DNA from 2 places in the Citrobacter sp. VF227 genome. Region 2 is predicted to be linked to the other one. Evidence: riboswitches for the same ligand, from Rfam matches in the RefSeq annotation. Region 2 holds a riboswitch; the other holds the start of a gene.
The links. Region 2 has a riboswitch for thiamine pyrophosphate ahead of thiB (thiamine ABC transporter substrate binding subunit). Riboswitches for the same ligand answer to the same signal wherever they lie in the genome.
Positions count from the first base shown of each region.

Region 1: another riboswitch for thiamine pyrophosphate. It lies ahead of thiC (phosphomethylpyrimidine synthase ThiC); the one in region 2 lies ahead of thiB (thiamine ABC transporter substrate binding subunit).

Region 1 covers NZ_JBRFVF010000015.1:8,285-16,067, forward strand. Annotated here, with positions in the region: gene ACU8YC_RS23575 (YjaG family protein) at 1-288, opposite strand, end outside; gene nfi (deoxyribonuclease V) at 322-1,002, opposite strand; gene hemE (uroporphyrinogen decarboxylase) at 1,002-2,066, opposite strand; gene nudC (NAD(+) diphosphatase) at 2,117-2,890, opposite strand; gene rsd (sigma D regulator) at 2,987-3,475, shown strand; TPP riboswitch at 3,526-3,648, shown strand; gene thiC (phosphomethylpyrimidine synthase ThiC) at 3,732-5,630, shown strand; gene thiE (thiamine phosphate synthase) at 5,630-6,265, shown strand; gene ACU8YC_RS23610 (HesA/MoeB/ThiF family protein) at 6,258-7,016, shown strand; gene thiS (sulfur carrier protein ThiS) at 6,997-7,197, shown strand; gene thiG (thiazole synthase) at 7,199-7,783, shown strand, end outside.
Region 2 covers NZ_JBRFVF010000003.1:403,361-411,143, forward strand. Annotated here, with positions in the region: gene ACU8YC_RS14280 (DedA family protein) at 1-165, shown strand, start outside; gene thiQ (thiamine ABC transporter ATP-binding protein ThiQ) at 223-924, opposite strand; gene thiP (thiamine/thiamine pyrophosphate ABC transporter permease ThiP) at 908-2,518, opposite strand; gene thiB (thiamine ABC transporter substrate binding subunit) at 2,494-3,477, opposite strand; TPP riboswitch at 3,508-3,631, opposite strand; gene sgrR (HTH-type transcriptional regulator SgrR) at 3,678-5,333, opposite strand; gene sgrT (glucose uptake inhibitor SgrT) at 5,433-5,561, shown strand; gene ACU8YC_RS14310 (sugar efflux transporter) at 5,670-6,848, shown strand; gene leuD (3-isopropylmalate dehydratase small subunit) at 6,891-7,496, opposite strand; gene leuC (3-isopropylmalate dehydratase large subunit) at 7,507-7,783, opposite strand, start outside.

The DNA.
Region 1 (7,783 bases), on a different contig from region 2:
GGCATCGATCGCCGGGTACACGCCGTACAGATCGTAATCATCTGCAGAAGGAATGGCCTCTTCAAACTTTTCCAACTGACTATCGAAATTGATTTTCGCGTCTTTCACCGTCAACGCTTCCCAAATAAGATCCAGAATTCGGCGATAAATCTGACCATCGCCAAATTCGGTTTGCTTGCAGAACATAGCGTAGTTTGGGTACATGCGCTCGCACAGACAGGCCATAAACGTAACATGCTGCCAGCTTTCCAGCTTCTCCAGACGCAGATGAATCGGGTTTTGTAACATGATGAGTTCTCAAATACGGAAATTAGCGGCAGTTTACCCGATATGGGGCGTTTTTGCTGCAAGCCGCGTAAAAGCCAGGCGTTCAGATGCGGCCGCATCTGCCCAGCGTGTTGGTTCCGGCAGACGATAGCCGTTCATACAGCGTTGAACCCATGCCAACGCGCGGTCCAGGCTCACGCGATGACCCGTAGAGATAAACAACGGGTTACAGCGTGCTTTGCTGCGCCAGACCCACGCCAGCTGTTCGTCTTTATCCAGCAACGGCGCTAGCGCTCCGGGTTCGGCAGCGAGCGGCTCAAACTTGCCGCATAACCGTTTTTTCGCCACGCCAATCGTCGGGACATCCACCAGCAGACCAAAATGGCTGGCTACGCCCAGGCGACGCGGGTGAGAGATACCGTGACCGTCAACGAACAGCAGATCGGGCTTGTGCGAGAGCAACTGCCAGGCAGCCATCAACGCGGGCGTTTCACGAAAGGAGAGAAAGCCTGGAATGTAAGGCATGGTGGTGGCGATTCGCGCCACCTTGTATTCAACCAGTTCCAGCGTCGGGTATTTCAGTAAGACCATTGCGGCCCGCGTCACTTCGCCGCCCTGCTCAAACCCTACGTCCGCCCCGCCGATCAGAGCCGGCGGATCGTTCTGCAGGCGATCCTCGCGGATCACCGAAGAGGCCAGTTCAAGCTGCTGCGCGCGCAGCGACGCGAGATCCATTAGCGGTGGTACTGCGCCGACAGGCGATGTACCGCCTCGACAAAGACACCCGCATGTTCTGGCGGTACATCCTGATGAATGCCATGGCCCAGGTTAAAGACATGGCCTTCACCCTGACCAAATCCGGCCAGAATTGTCGCCACTTCTTCTTCGATGCGGGCTGGCGGCGCATACAGCATGGATGGATCCATATTGCCCTGCAGCGCCACTTTATGACCCACACGACGACGCGCGTCGGCAATATCAGTGGTCCAGTCGAGGCCTAACGCATCACAGCCGGTTTCTGCCATCGCTTCCAGCCACTGACCGCCGCCTTTGGTGAACAGCGTCACCGGTACACGACGACCGTCGTTCTCGCGCAGCAGACCATCGACGATTTTGTGCATGTAGTACAGGGAGAACTGCTGATAGTCGCGACCGGTCAGCACACCGCCCCAGGTATCGAAAATCATCACCGACTGCGCGCCCGCTTTGATCTGCGCGTTCAGGTACAGCGTGACGCTCTTCGCCAGCTTATCCAGCAGCAGATGCAGCGCTTTTGGATCGGCATACATCATCTTTTTAATCACGGTGAAGGCCTTGCTGCTACCGCCTTCGACCATATAGGTCGCCAGCGTCCACGGGCTACCGGAGAAGCCGATCAGCGGCACTTCGCCTTTCAGTTCACGCCGAATCGTGCGCACCGCATTCATCACATAACCCAGCCCATCTTCCGGGTCCGGGATCGGCAGTTTGTCGACATCAGCCTTGCTGGTAATCGGTGAGGTAAAACGTGGACCTTCTCCGGCTTCAAAATACAGCCCAAGCCCCATCGCATCCGGAATCGTCAGGATATCCGAGAAGAGGATCGCGGCATCAAGCTTATAACGACGCAGCGGCTGCAGCGTGACTTCGCAGGCCAGCTCGGCATTTTTGCACAGCGCCATAAAATCGCCCGCCTCGGCGCGCGTGGCTTTATATTCCGGTAGATAGCGGCCCGCCTGGCGCATCATCCATACCGGAGTGACATCAACGGGCTGGCGCAGCAGCGCACGCAGATAACGATCGTTCTTCAGTTCGGTCATTTTTGCAGTTCCTTATTGCGTCAGTCCATCAGTGTATCATCACTCGTTATTTACTCGTACTCAGCCCGACACATTGCCACAGTGTCTTCAATCAATCGACGCGCGACGGTGCCTGGCGGGGGAAGCAGCGGTAAATTATCGTAGCGATACCAGTTCGCCTCCAGCAGTTCTTTCGGGTCGATAACAATCTCCCCGCTATCATACTCTGCCATAAATGCGGTCATCAAAGACTGTGGGAACGGCCACGGCTGAGAAGTGACATAGCGCAGGTTTTTAACCTTAATGCCGCTCTCTTCCATGACTTCACGCGCCACCGCCTGTTCAAGGGTCTCACCCACTTCGACAAAGCCCGCCAGCACGGTATGCACGCCGTTGCGATGGCGAACATGTTGGGCAAGCAAGATAGCGTCGTCACGGCGGATAGCGACGATAATGCAGGGAGCAATTTGCGGGTAGTAGCGTTCCCGGCAGTGGCTGCACAGCATCGCCCATTCCGTTTTACTCGGGTGCATCGTGTGCCCACAGTAGCCGCAGAATTTATGCGAGCGGTAAAACTCAGCCAGCTGTACGCCGCGTCCGGCCAGTTGAAACAGGCCAACATCCTGGTCTATAACCTGGCGCACCGACCCCATATCGTGTCGACGTTGCTGCTGCACCAGCCAGACCGTTTCCCCTTCCCATTCGCCGATAGAAAGTGCGCGCTGCCCGGTCAGATCAAAACGTGCCGCGTCACCGTGAGGCAGTTCACCATGCGGCAACCATAACTTTTGCTCATGACTGACAATCCACCAGCCGCTATCTAATTTTTCAATTATACGATCCATATCTCTTGCGCAACCTTTGCTTCACAGGCATGTTGTTTACATTATTTTTACATTTACGGGTGAGCAGTTCTTAAACACCATCTTGCGGAGTCAATCATGTTAAACCAGCTGGAAAGCCTGACGGAGCACGTCGGAGGAAGTAATAAACTGGTTGATCGCTGGCTACATGTACGTAAGCACCTGCTCGTGGCTTACTACAATCTGGTTGGCATTAAGCCTGGCAAAGAATCGTACATGCGGCTCAATGAAAAGGCGCTGGATGATTTTTGTCAGAGCCTGGTCGATTACCTCTCCACCGGACACTTCAGTATTTATGAACGTATTCTCCATAAATTGGAAGGGAACGGGCAGCTTTTAAAAGCGACAAAAATTTGGCCGCTGCTGGAAGCCAACACACAACAGATCATGGACTACTATGACACCAGTCTGGAGACCGCCATTGATCATGATAACTTCCTTGAATTTCAACAGGCTTTATCAGATATCGGCGAGGCGCTGGAAGCCAGGTTCGTACTCGAAGATAAGCTGATCATGCTGGTATTTGATGCGATGCACGAGAGTGGCACTCTCAAACGTCCTGCTTGAGATTTGTCGCATTAACGCGTAATTTACATTCATTACCTCTTTACTGAGGTTACTTCTTGTCGGAGTGCTTATTTTCCACAACAGCATGAGTGGAAAAGGCTGAGACCGTTAATTCGGGATCCGCGGAACCTGATCAGGTTAAAACCTGCGAAGGGAACAAGAGTCAATCTGCAATAGCATCGCCCCCGGGCGAGCTTATCTCTTGCTTCATCCGTCGTCTGACAAGCCATATCCTTACTTTTATTTGGAATGAGCTATGTCTGCCACTACTAAACCATCACGCCGCGAACAGCGCGCTCAAGCCCAACACTTTATCGATACCCTGGAAGGGACCGCCTTTCCGAACTCAAAACGCATCTACATCACCGGCTCGCAGGCGGATATCCGCGTCCCTATGCGCGAAATCCAACTTAGCCCGACGCTGATTGGCGGCAGCAAAGACAATCCGCAATTTGAAGATAACGAAGCCGTACCGGTGTACGACACCTCCGGGCCGTATGGCGATCCTGACGTGGCGATTAACGTCCAGCTGGGGCTGGCGAAACTGCGCCAGCCGTGGATTGTGGCGCGTAACGATAGCGAAGAATTAGACGACCGTAGCTCCGCTTACACCAAAGAGCGCCTGGCCGACGATGGCCTGGACGAGCTACGTTTCAGCGGCCTGCTGACGCCAAAGCGCGCCAAAACCGGTAAGCGCGTGACCCAACTGCATTACGCCCGTCAGGGGATTATCACGCCGGAAATGGAGTTTATCGCTATCCGTGAAAACATGGGGCGCGAGCGTATTCGTAGTGAAGTGCTGCGCCACCAGCATCCGGGGATGAACTTTGGCGCTCGCCTGCCGGAAAATATCACTCCGGAATTCGTGCGTGATGAAGTCGCTGCAGGCCGGGCGATTATTCCTGCTAACATCAACCACCCGGAATCCGAGCCGATGATCATCGGCCGCAACTTCTTGGTAAAGGTGAACGCCAACATCGGTAACTCGGCGGTCACCTCCTCTATCGAAGAAGAGGTCGAAAAGCTGGTATGGTCAACCCGCTGGGGAGCAGATACGGTGATGGACCTCTCCACCGGTCGCTATATTCACGAAACCCGCGAGTGGATCCTGCGTAATAGCCCGGTGCCGATAGGCACCGTACCGATCTACCAGGCGCTGGAGAAGGTCAATGGGATCGCCGAAGATCTCACCTGGGAAGCATTCCGCGATACGTTGCTGGAACAAGCCGAACAGGGCGTCGACTACTTCACCATTCACGCGGGCGTGCTGCTGCGCTACGTGCCGATGACCGCTAAACGCCTGACCGGAATTGTCTCGCGCGGCGGCTCAATCATGGCGAAATGGTGCCTCTCCCATCACAAAGAGAACTTCCTGTTTGAACATTTCCGTGAGATTTGCGAAATCTGCGCCGCCTACGACGTTTCACTCTCTCTTGGCGATGGTCTGCGTCCGGGTTCGATTCAGGATGCCAACGACGAAGCGCAGTTCGCCGAACTGCATACGCTGGGCGAGCTGACCAAAATCGCCTGGGAATACGACGTGCAGGTGATGATCGAAGGCCCAGGGCATGTACCGATGCAGATGATCCAGCGCAACATGACCGAAGAACTGGAACACTGCCACGAGGCGCCGTTCTACACCTTAGGGCCGCTCACCACCGACATCGCGCCGGGCTATGACCACTTCACCTCCGGCATTGGCGCGGCGATGATCGGCTGGTTTGGCTGCGCGATGCTGTGCTACGTCACACCAAAAGAACATCTCGGTTTACCGAACAAAGAAGATGTGAAACAGGGGCTGATCACCTACAAGATCGCCGCTCACGCCGCTGACCTCGCCAAAGGGCATCCGGGCGCGCAGATCCGCGATAACGCGATGTCGAAAGCACGCTTCGAATTCCGCTGGGAAGATCAGTTTAACCTCGCGCTCGACCCGTTCACCGCCCGCGCTTATCACGATGAAACCCTGCCGCAGGAGTCCGGTAAGGTCGCCCACTTCTGCTCCATGTGCGGGCCGAAGTTCTGCTCGATGAAAATCAGCCAGGAAGTGCGTGATTATGCCGCCGCGCAAACCATTGAATTGGGGATGGCGGATATGTCGGAAAACTTCCGCGCCAAAGGCGGCGAAATCTACCTTAAAAAAGAGGAGGCGTAATGTACCAGCCTGATTTCCCGACCGTGCCGTTCCGCCTCGGGCTTTATCCGGTGGTGGATAGCGTGGCATGGATTGAGCGTCTACTGGAGGCGGGCGTGCGCACGATCCAGTTGCGTATCAAAGATAAACGCGATGAAGAGGTGGAAGCGGATGTTATCGCTGCCATCGCGCTGGGGCGTCGTTATGACGCCCGCCTGTTTATCAACGACTACTGGCGGCTGGCGATTAAGCACAACGCCTACGGCGTGCATCTGGGCCAGGAAGATCTCGAAACTACCGATCTGCAGGCCATTCAGGCGGCGGGCTTACGCCTGGGGGTTTCCACCCACGATGATATGGAGATAGACGTCGCACTGGCCGCTAAGCCTTCTTACATCGCACTCGGCCACGTTTTCCCCACGCAAACCAAGCAGATGCCTTCCGCTCCGCAGGGGCTGACACAGCTGGCGGGTCATATTGCGCGTCTGGCCGACTATCCAACCGTCGCCATCGGCGGCATCAGTCTGGAACGTGCGCCCGCGGTGCTGGCAACCGGCGTCGGCAGCATTGCCGTGGTCAGCGCTATCACCCTTGCGGCCGACTGGCAGGCAGCCACGGCGCAGCTGCTCGACATAGCAGGAGTCGGCGATGAATGACCGCGACTTTATGCGCTACAGCCGCCAGATTCTGCTTGGCGATATCGCGATTGAGGGCCAGCAAAAGTTGCTCGACAGCCATGTGCTGATTGTCGGTTTAGGCGGGCTTGGTTCGCCTGCCGCGTTGTATCTGGCGGGAGCAGGTGTCGGCACGCTGACGTTGGCGGACGATGACGACGTTCATCTGAGCAATCTGCAACGGCAAATATTGTTCACCACCGACGACATTGCTCGCCCAAAAGCACAGGCGGCAGAACGCCACCTGGCACGTCTTAACCCGGACAGCGAGCTGGTCGTCCTTGAACAGCGACTGACGGGTGAGGCGCTGCGGCATGCGGTTGCGCGGGCCGACGTGGTGCTCGACTGTACCGACAACATGGCCACGCGTCAGGAAATTAACGCCGCCTGCGTGGCGCTGAATACGCCTTTGGTTACCGCCAGCGCCGTGGGTTTCGGCGGCCAGTTGATGGTACTCACCCCGCCGTGGGAACAAGGCTGTTACCGCTGCCTGTGGCCGGATGATGTCGAACCTGAACGCAACTGCCGTACCGCCGGTATCATCGGCCCGGTTGTCGGCGTGATGGGCACCTTGCAGGCGCTGGAAGCCATCAAACTGCTTAGCGGCATTGCGACGCCCAGCGGCGAGTTACGCCTTTTTGACGGTAAAACCAGCCAGTGGCGCAGCCTTGCGCTGCGTCGGGCCAATGGCTGCCAGGTATGCGGAGGGCAACATGCAGATTCAGTTCAATGATGAGCCGATGCAGTGCGCCGAGGGACAAACCGTCAGCGGGCTGCTCACCGAGCTTAATCAGCTCAAACCGGGCGCGGCGCTGGCGCTCAATCAGCAGATTCTGCCGCGCGAGCAGTGGCAGCAGCATATCATGCAGGAAGGCGACCAGATCCTGCTTTTTCAGGTTATTGCAGGGGGTTGATATGTTACGTATTGCCGACAAAACGTTTGATTCACATCTGTTCACCGGTACCGGAAAATTTGCCTCATCACAGCTGATGGTCGAGGCGATTCGCGCCTCCGGCAGCCAGCTGGTGACACTGGCGATGAAGCGCGTGGATTTGCGCCAGCATAACGATGCCATTCTGGCCCCACTTATCGACGCGGGCGTGACGCTGCTGCCTAACACCTCCGGAGCGAAAACCGCTGAAGAGGCTATTTTCGCCGCCCAACTGGCGCGTGAAGCGCTGGGCACAAACTGGCTAAAATTAGAAATCCACCCGGATGCCCGCTGGCTATTGCCGGATCCGATTGAAACGCTAAAAGCTGCCGAAGCGCTAGTGAAACAGGGCTTTGTGGTGCTGCCTTACTGCGGTGCGGATCCGGTACTGTGCAAGCGGCTGGAAGAAGTGGGCTGCGCGGCGGTGATGCCGCTCGGCGCACCCATCGGTTCAAATCAAGGGCTGGCAACCAAAGCGATGCTGGAGATTATTATCCAGCAGGCTACCGTGCCGGTGGTGGTCGACGCCGGGATCGGCGTGCCCAGCCACGCCACACAAGCGCTGGAA
Region 2 (7,783 bases):
GGCAAAGCGGCTGTCGATCGCTTAACCGCGTATTTCCCCCGCAGCCGTTTGTTGTATCTGGCGCCGTTGACGCTCGGCATCGGCGTGGTTGCGTTGGTGGCGTTGCTGCGACATCCACTGATGCCGGTGTATATCGATATTCTGCGTAAAGTCGTGGGTTACTGACGAATCTTTTGCCGGATGGCGCTAATGCTTATCCGGCCTGGGAAATCTGCCAACTTGTCATCCGGTTTTAATGCCCAATAGCGCCGAGGCGCTAGCGTTGCCGCTTAACAGATCGTCCGTATCGCCCTGCCAGGCGATGCGCCCGTCGGCGACCACTATCGAACGTGTCGCAATGCGCGCCGCATCTTCTACGCTGTGGGAAACCATCAGTAACGTCAGTTGCTTCTCGCGACAGACCTCGGCCACCAGCGTTAACATCTCCTGGCGCAGCGCAGGGTCTAGTGCAGAAAAAGGTTCATCAAGCAGCAAAATGGGTTGTTCGCGTACCAGACAACGCGCCAGCGCCACGCGCTGTCGTTGCCCGCCGGAAAGCTCTCCGGGCAGTCGCTCCAGCAGTGAGTCAATTCCCATTTGCCGGGCGATGAAGTGCATTTTCTCCCGTTGCGATGCGTTCAGCTTCAATCCAGGATTAAGGCCCAGGCCGATATTTTGCTGCACGTTCAGATGACTGAACAGGTTGTTTTCCTGAAACAGCATCGAAACGGGGCGAAGAGAGGGCGGTGTGGTGGTGTGATCTTCACCTGCAATCATCATGGTGCCGCTGGCTGGCGTGAGAAAGCCGGCTATCAAATTCAGCAGCGTGCTTTTCCCGGCGCCGCTTGGCCCGAGTATCGCTACCTGCTCACCGCGCGCGATTGACAACGTAAAGCGCATTGGCAAATGGTGATAAAGCCATGTGATATCAATCAGTTTTAACATTTCGCCCCGGCAATTTCTCAATAACAGTAAACAGTGTAAAGCACAGGATCAGCAGCAATAACGCCGTCACCGCGCCATCCTGACTGCGATAAGATCCAATCTGCTGATATAAATAAAACGGCAGGGTGCGGAAATCCTCGTTGCCAAATAACGCCACTACGCCAAAATCACCAATCGACAGCACACAGGCAAATGCCATCGCCTGCGCCAGCGGGCGCTTCAGGGCGCGAAGTTCAACCATTTTCAGGCGCGACCATCCCTCGATTCCTAACGACTGGCACAACATACTGTAACGCGCGGTCACGTCACGCATTGGGTTTTCCAGCACCTTCAATGCGTAGGGGATCGCCATGAGTGCATTGGTAAAAATGACAATGCCGTCAGCGGATTCGGGGAGCCCAACAGTATTATTGAGCAGCAGAAAGAAGCCGGTTGCCAGCACGATGCCTGGCATGGCGAGGATCATCATGCCGCTCAGCTCCAGCATCTGACCTGCCAGCATCTGCTGTCGTGCACGAAGTTCACGACTGCTCCATAACAGCATCATGGTGAGTATGACGCACAACGCACCTGCCGCCAGCGCGATGCGCAGTGAGGTTCCCAGGGCCTGCCACAGTACGGGTTGCCTAAGAACGTCCAGCACATGGCGGTTAAGACCATCGACAATCACTGCCAGTAGCGGCGGTAGCAACAGCAGCAGGGCCAGAATAATCAGCAGCGAGTCGGCCAGACGGCTGTGCAAACGATCGTCTGGATCGCGCCAGCCCTGAACCAGTGTGGTGCCCGGCGCAATAGCACGGCTCAGGCGTTGGCTGAGTAGCACCAGCGCTAAACAACACAGCATCTGGATCAACGCCAGCATGGCGGCGCGGGCGGGATCGTAATCAAAGTTCAGCGCCTGATAAATAGCCAGTTCGATGGTGGTGGCTTGCGGCCCGCCGCCCAGCGACAGAACAGTGGCGAAGCTGGCGAAACAGAGCATAAAGATGAGCGCTGCGACGGGAAGGATTTGCCGACGAAGCCACGGCCATTCAACAAAACGGAAGAAATGCCAGCCGCGCATCCCGAGTTGAGCGGCTAACTGTCGCTGTTCGCCGGGAATATTCTCCAGCGACTGCAACAGCAGACGGCTGGCCATTGGCAGATTGAAAAAGACGTGCGCCAGCAGAATGCCCTGCAAACCGTACGGCGAAAAAGTCCATTCCAGCCCTAAGGCATGCCAGAGTGAGGCCAACCAGCCCTGACGACCATAGACGCTAAGAATACCGAATACCGCGACCAGCACCGGCAGGATTAACGTCATGGCGCACAGGCGCAGCAGCGCCAGACGTCCTGGAAAACGGCGACGATAGAGCGCCCGGGCAAGGAAAATCGCCGGGACAACCGACAGCACAGCGGATAGAAAAGCCTGCCAGAAAGAAAAGCGCACCACATGCCACAGGTAGTCATCTTGCCACAGCGAGAACCACTCTCCCTGCGGGGCGTTAAACCACAGCGCCAGAAATGCGGCCAGGGCCACGGTCACCATCAGCGTGGCGGCGGTAAGCCCTGGAACCAGCCAGCCGGGAATTAACGGCTGACGGCGCGTTGCCATTCGCTAATCCATGCCTGACGTTGAGCCGCAACCTGCTGCGGGGTAAATTCGAGCGCAGTGGCTGGTTTTTCCAATTGCTCAAATCCTGACGGTAGGGCGACCTGCGTCACCGGATACATCCAGTTGCCGGTTGGAATCGCATTCTGGAATGCCGGAGACACCATAAACTTGAGGAACTTCTCGGCCAGTTCCGGCTGCTTGCTGGCCGCAGTACGCGCGGCGACTTCCACCTGCAAATAATGGCCTTCGCTAAAGTTAGCGGCGGCGTAGTTGTCTTTTTTCTCGGCGATGATGTGATAAGCCGGAGAGGTGGTATAGCTGAGTACCAGATCGCTTTCACCTTTCAGGAACAGGCCGTAGGCTTCACTCCAGCCCTTGGTGACGGTGACGGTTTTTGCCGCCAGTTTCTGCCAGGCCTCTGGCGCTTTATCGCCATAGACTTTCTGCATCCATAGCAGCAGACCCAGCCCCGGCGTACTGGTACGCGGATCTTGATAAATGACGCGCCATTTTTGGTCGCTTTCAACCAGTTCCTTCAGGCTTTTAGGCGGATTCGTCAGCTTGTTTTTATCATAAACGAAGGCGAAATAACCGTAGTCAAACGGAACGAAGGTATCGTTTTTCCAGCCACCGGGCACGTTAACGGCGTCACTTGCTACGCCACTTTTGGCGAACAGGTTAGTTTGTGTAGCGGCTTCCAGAAGATTGTTATCCAGGCCCAGCACAACGTCGGCTTTGCTGTTTTTTCCTTCCATGCGCAGGCGGTTAAGCAGCGAGACGCCATCTTCCAGCGCGACCAGTTTCAATTCACAGTTGCAGTCAGCTTCAAACGCTTTTTTGATTGTCGGACCCGGCCCCCAGTCAGCAGCGAACGAGTCGTAGGTATAGACGGTCAGTACAGGTTTGGCGAAGACAGGCGCTGCGCACAGCAGTAAAAGCGGAAGACATTTTTTAAACACTTTGCACCTCAAGAGTTGGGTGGCAAAGGACTTGAGATAAGCCTCAAATCCCTTCGCCGGCATTATCCGGATCAGGTTCGACGGGTATCTCTCAGCCCATACGCAGATCGAATGATTTTGTGTATGTTTTTATTTAGCACCCCGTTGAGAACGGCGTTAGTGTAATGATTTTGTTGCTATGCGGCAATTAAGAGCCGGATCTACGGATCCGGTGGCGCAAACCACGCCGATTTAAAATCAAACCAGCCGAGAGTATTCATACGCAGTCCGCGCATACTGCGCTGCCCCTGAATGATCAGCCAGTGGTGGATTAACGGCACAATGGCCTTTGTGGCGAGCAGCTGTTGGCACCATGCAGCCAGGCTCATTTCGCCCGTTCGCCAGCGGGCCGCATCGTTTTCCCAGTCACGCGAGATACAGTTTTGCAGTAACGGGACTTCGCACAAATGGGCGAACAGTGAGAAGTCGAGCGGTAGGGTAAAGTTGGCGCTGTTAAGCCAGATATCGCTGACGATTTCTCCTGCATGCCATTGATCGTAGTCGATCTCCTGAATAGTCAACTGCACCTGATGCTGCGCCAGCAACGTCTTCATGATCTGCGCAATAATCCGATGTTCGATGTGATCGCGATAGTAGGTGATCGTCAGCGTTTCCAGCCCGGCGGGTTTTTCACCATGGCCGGGTTTTGCGTGATGCCAGCGGGGGAGTAAACCATACGCGGGAAACCACAGTCGCTGGTACTGTTCGTCGGCGTGGCAGATTAAATTGGTCGGCGAGAGAATGCGGCTTACCCATTCGCGGACCTCCTGGTTAGCTCCACGGTGGCTACGCGAATCAAACAGCAGGTAGTAGCAACCTTCTTCGAGGCGGCTTTCGATCGCCTTTTCATCCTCTGTGGGACCTTGTAGCGTCAAACCGCCGCCTGGCTCTTCGCCGATGTCAGGTAATACCCAAACGTTAACTTCGTCGATCAGGGCCCGGTAGCCAAAGTAATCATCAAATGCATGAATTTTCAGTTGGTTATTGGTGTTTCGTATTACCGCATACGGACCGGTACCAATCGGGTGACTGGAGAAGTTGTTTAGCGTTTCCCATTCTCGCGGCAGGATCATGGCGGGGACCTGCCCCAATAGCCAGGGAAGCCAGCGGTCTGGCTGGGCCAGATGGATATCCAGCGTCCAGGCCGTGGGAGAGACGATCTGCGTGATGTGTGAGTACAGCGGCAGGCTGTTAATGCGCATCAGTGAGGCGATAACATCTGCCATTTCCAGTTCGCGGCCATGATGAAAATGGATCCCCGGACGCAGGAAGAATCGCCAGTGTAAAGGTGAAATTTGCTGCCAGTGATGGGCAATGTCCGCTTCCAGTTCCCCATTTTCCTCATTTACCCGAATTAAGGCGCTGAAGATTTGCCGGGCGATATGGGTTTCGGAGCGGCGTAATGCCGTGCCGGGCAGCAGGTTGTGCATGGGGCGATAATAGAGAACGCGCATGATATGCCGACCCTGGCGAAAGCTGCGACCCAGATGGGAGACCAGCATTTGCCGTACGGCCGTTTTGTCACCGACCAGTTGCACCAGTTGATCGATGCGATCCTGTTCCAGTAGGTCTTCCGCGCGCTGCTGCTGGAGCGCCAGCCCGGTATAGAGGAATGTCAGTCGCGAGCGTTTACCTCGTCCAACTTCAGCTTCCCACGTTAACCAGCCGCGATCTTGCATGGTATTAAGCAGCGTACGCATATGGCGGCGCGAGCAGCTTAGCAGTTCCGCCAGCTCGTTCAGCGTCGTGTCTTGCGTTTTGCCGTCACAGCATTGCCACAGACGGATGAACTGTTGTTGCAAACGACCAGAAGACATAAAAGGGGAACTCCTGCGGAAAACTCAGCAATTTTATAATCCCTATATTAAGCCAATAATAGATTCCGATGAAGCGATGAGACAACGAAGGGGTCATCTATGCGTCAGTTCTGGTTGAAGTACTTTACCACGACAGAAAAATCGTCCTGGTTGGCTTGCCTGAGCGCACCGCAGCGCTTAAAGATGCTCGAAGAGCTGATGCAGTGGGAGATGACATCTGACTCCTGAATTGGAAATTGCAGACATCATGTGTGACTGAGTATTGGTGTTAATCGCCGCGCCAGCAGGTATTATCTGCTGGCTTTTTTCGTTTCAGCTGCGCTTAAAAGGAAAGATATGCTCTGGATTATGACCATGGGACGGCGCCTCAACGGCGTTTACGCGGCATTTATGCTGGTCGCTTTTATGATGGGCGTGGCGGGGGCATTGCAGGCACCCACTCTGAGTCTGTTCCTGAGCCGTGAAGTCGGAGTGCAGCCATTTTGGGTCGGGCTGTTTTATACCGTCAATGCGATTGTCGGGATCGTCGTCAGCCTTGGCCTCGCGAAACGATCCGACAGCCAGGGCGATCGGCGTAAGCTGATCATGTTCTGCTGCCTGATGGCGATTGGCAACGCGCTGCTGTTTGCCTTCAATCGCCATTATCTCACGTTGATCACCTGTGGTGTGCTGTTGGCCTCGCTGGCGAATACAGCCATGCCGCAGTTGTTTGCGTTGGCGAGGGAATATGCGGATAACTCCGCGCGTGAAGTAGTGATGTTTAGTTCGGTGATGCGTGCGCAGCTTTCGCTGGCCTGGGTGATCGGACCGCCGCTGGCCTTCATGCTGGCGCTGAATTACGGCTTCACGGCAATGTTTTCTATTGCCGCAGGGATTTTTGCCATTAGCCTGGTGCTGATTGCGCTGATTCTGCCGTCTGTCGCTCGGGTGGAGCAGCCCGTTGACGTGCCGTTGGAACAGACCGGCGGTTGGCAGGACAAAAATGTGCGTATGCTATTTGTTGCCTCCACGCTGATGTGGACCTGCAACACCATGTACATCATCGATATGCCGCTGTGGATAAGCCTTGAGCTGGGTTTGCCGGACAAGCTGGCCGGGATCCTGATGGGGACGGCGGCCGGGCTGGAAATTCCGGCGATGATTCTGGCGGGCTACTACGTGAAGCGCTTTGGTAAACGACGAATGATGATCGCCGCCGTCGCGGCAGGTGTGCTGTTTTACCTTGGGCTGATCTTCTTTCATAGCCGGACGGCACTGCTGGTGCTGCAACTGTTTAACGCGATCTTCATCGGCATTATTGCCGGGATAGGCATGCTGTGGTTTCAGGATCTAATGCCCGGACGTGCGGGTTCAGCGACCACATTATTTACCAACAGTATTTCGACCGGCGTCATCCTCGCGGGGGTGATTCAGGGTGCTGTTGCGCAAAGTTACGGGCATTTTGCCGTTTATTGGGTGATTGCGGCGATTTCTATGGTCACGCTGATGATGACCGGGCGGGTGAAGGACGTGTAATGACGTTGCCGGATGCAATATGCGCATCCGGCATAACAAGGTCTAGCGCATAAACGCCGGCTGCTTGTCTTCGTACTCAGTGATGGCCGCTTCATGCTGCAGCGTCAGCCCGATGCTGTCGAGACCATTCAGCATGCAATGACGGCGGAAGTCGTCGATTTTAAAGCGATAGGACTTCTCGCCCGCTTTCACTTCCTGCGTCTGGAGATCCACTTCAAATTTAATCCCCGGATTGGCTTTTACCAGATCGAACAGTTCATCAATCTGCGCATCGCTCAGGGTGACCGGCAGCAGTTGGTTATTGAAGCTGTTGCCGTAGAAGATGTCGGCGAAGCTTGGGGCGATCACCACTTTAAAGCCATAATCAGTCAGCGCCCACGGCGCATGTTCGCGAGATGAGCCGCAGCCAAAGTTTTCCCGCGCGAGCAGAATTGACGCACCTTTATATTCCGGGAAGTTCAGCACGAAGTCAGGATTAGGTTGTTGGCCTTTTTCGTCCAGAAAACGCCAGTCGTTGAACAGATGAGCGCCAAAACCGGTGCGAGTAACCTTCTGCAAAAACTGTTTGGGAATAATAGCGTCGGTATCAACGTTGGCGGCATCCAGTGGGACAACCAGGCCGGTATGCTGGGTAAATTTCTCTGCCATGGTAGTTTCCTTATTTGATGCTGCGAATGTCGGCAAAATGACCAGTAACGGCGGCAGCGGCGGCCATGGCCGGGCTGACTAAGTGTGTGCGACCACCGCGGCCCTGACGGCCTTCAAAGTTGCGGTTGCTGGTGGAGGCACAGCGCTCGCTTGGGTTCAGGCGGTCATTGTTCATCGCCAGACACATCGAGCAGCCCGGTAAACGCCATTCAAACCCAGCTTCGATGAAGATCTTGTCCAGACCCTCCGCTTCCGCCTGCGCTTTCACCGGACCAGAACCCGGCACT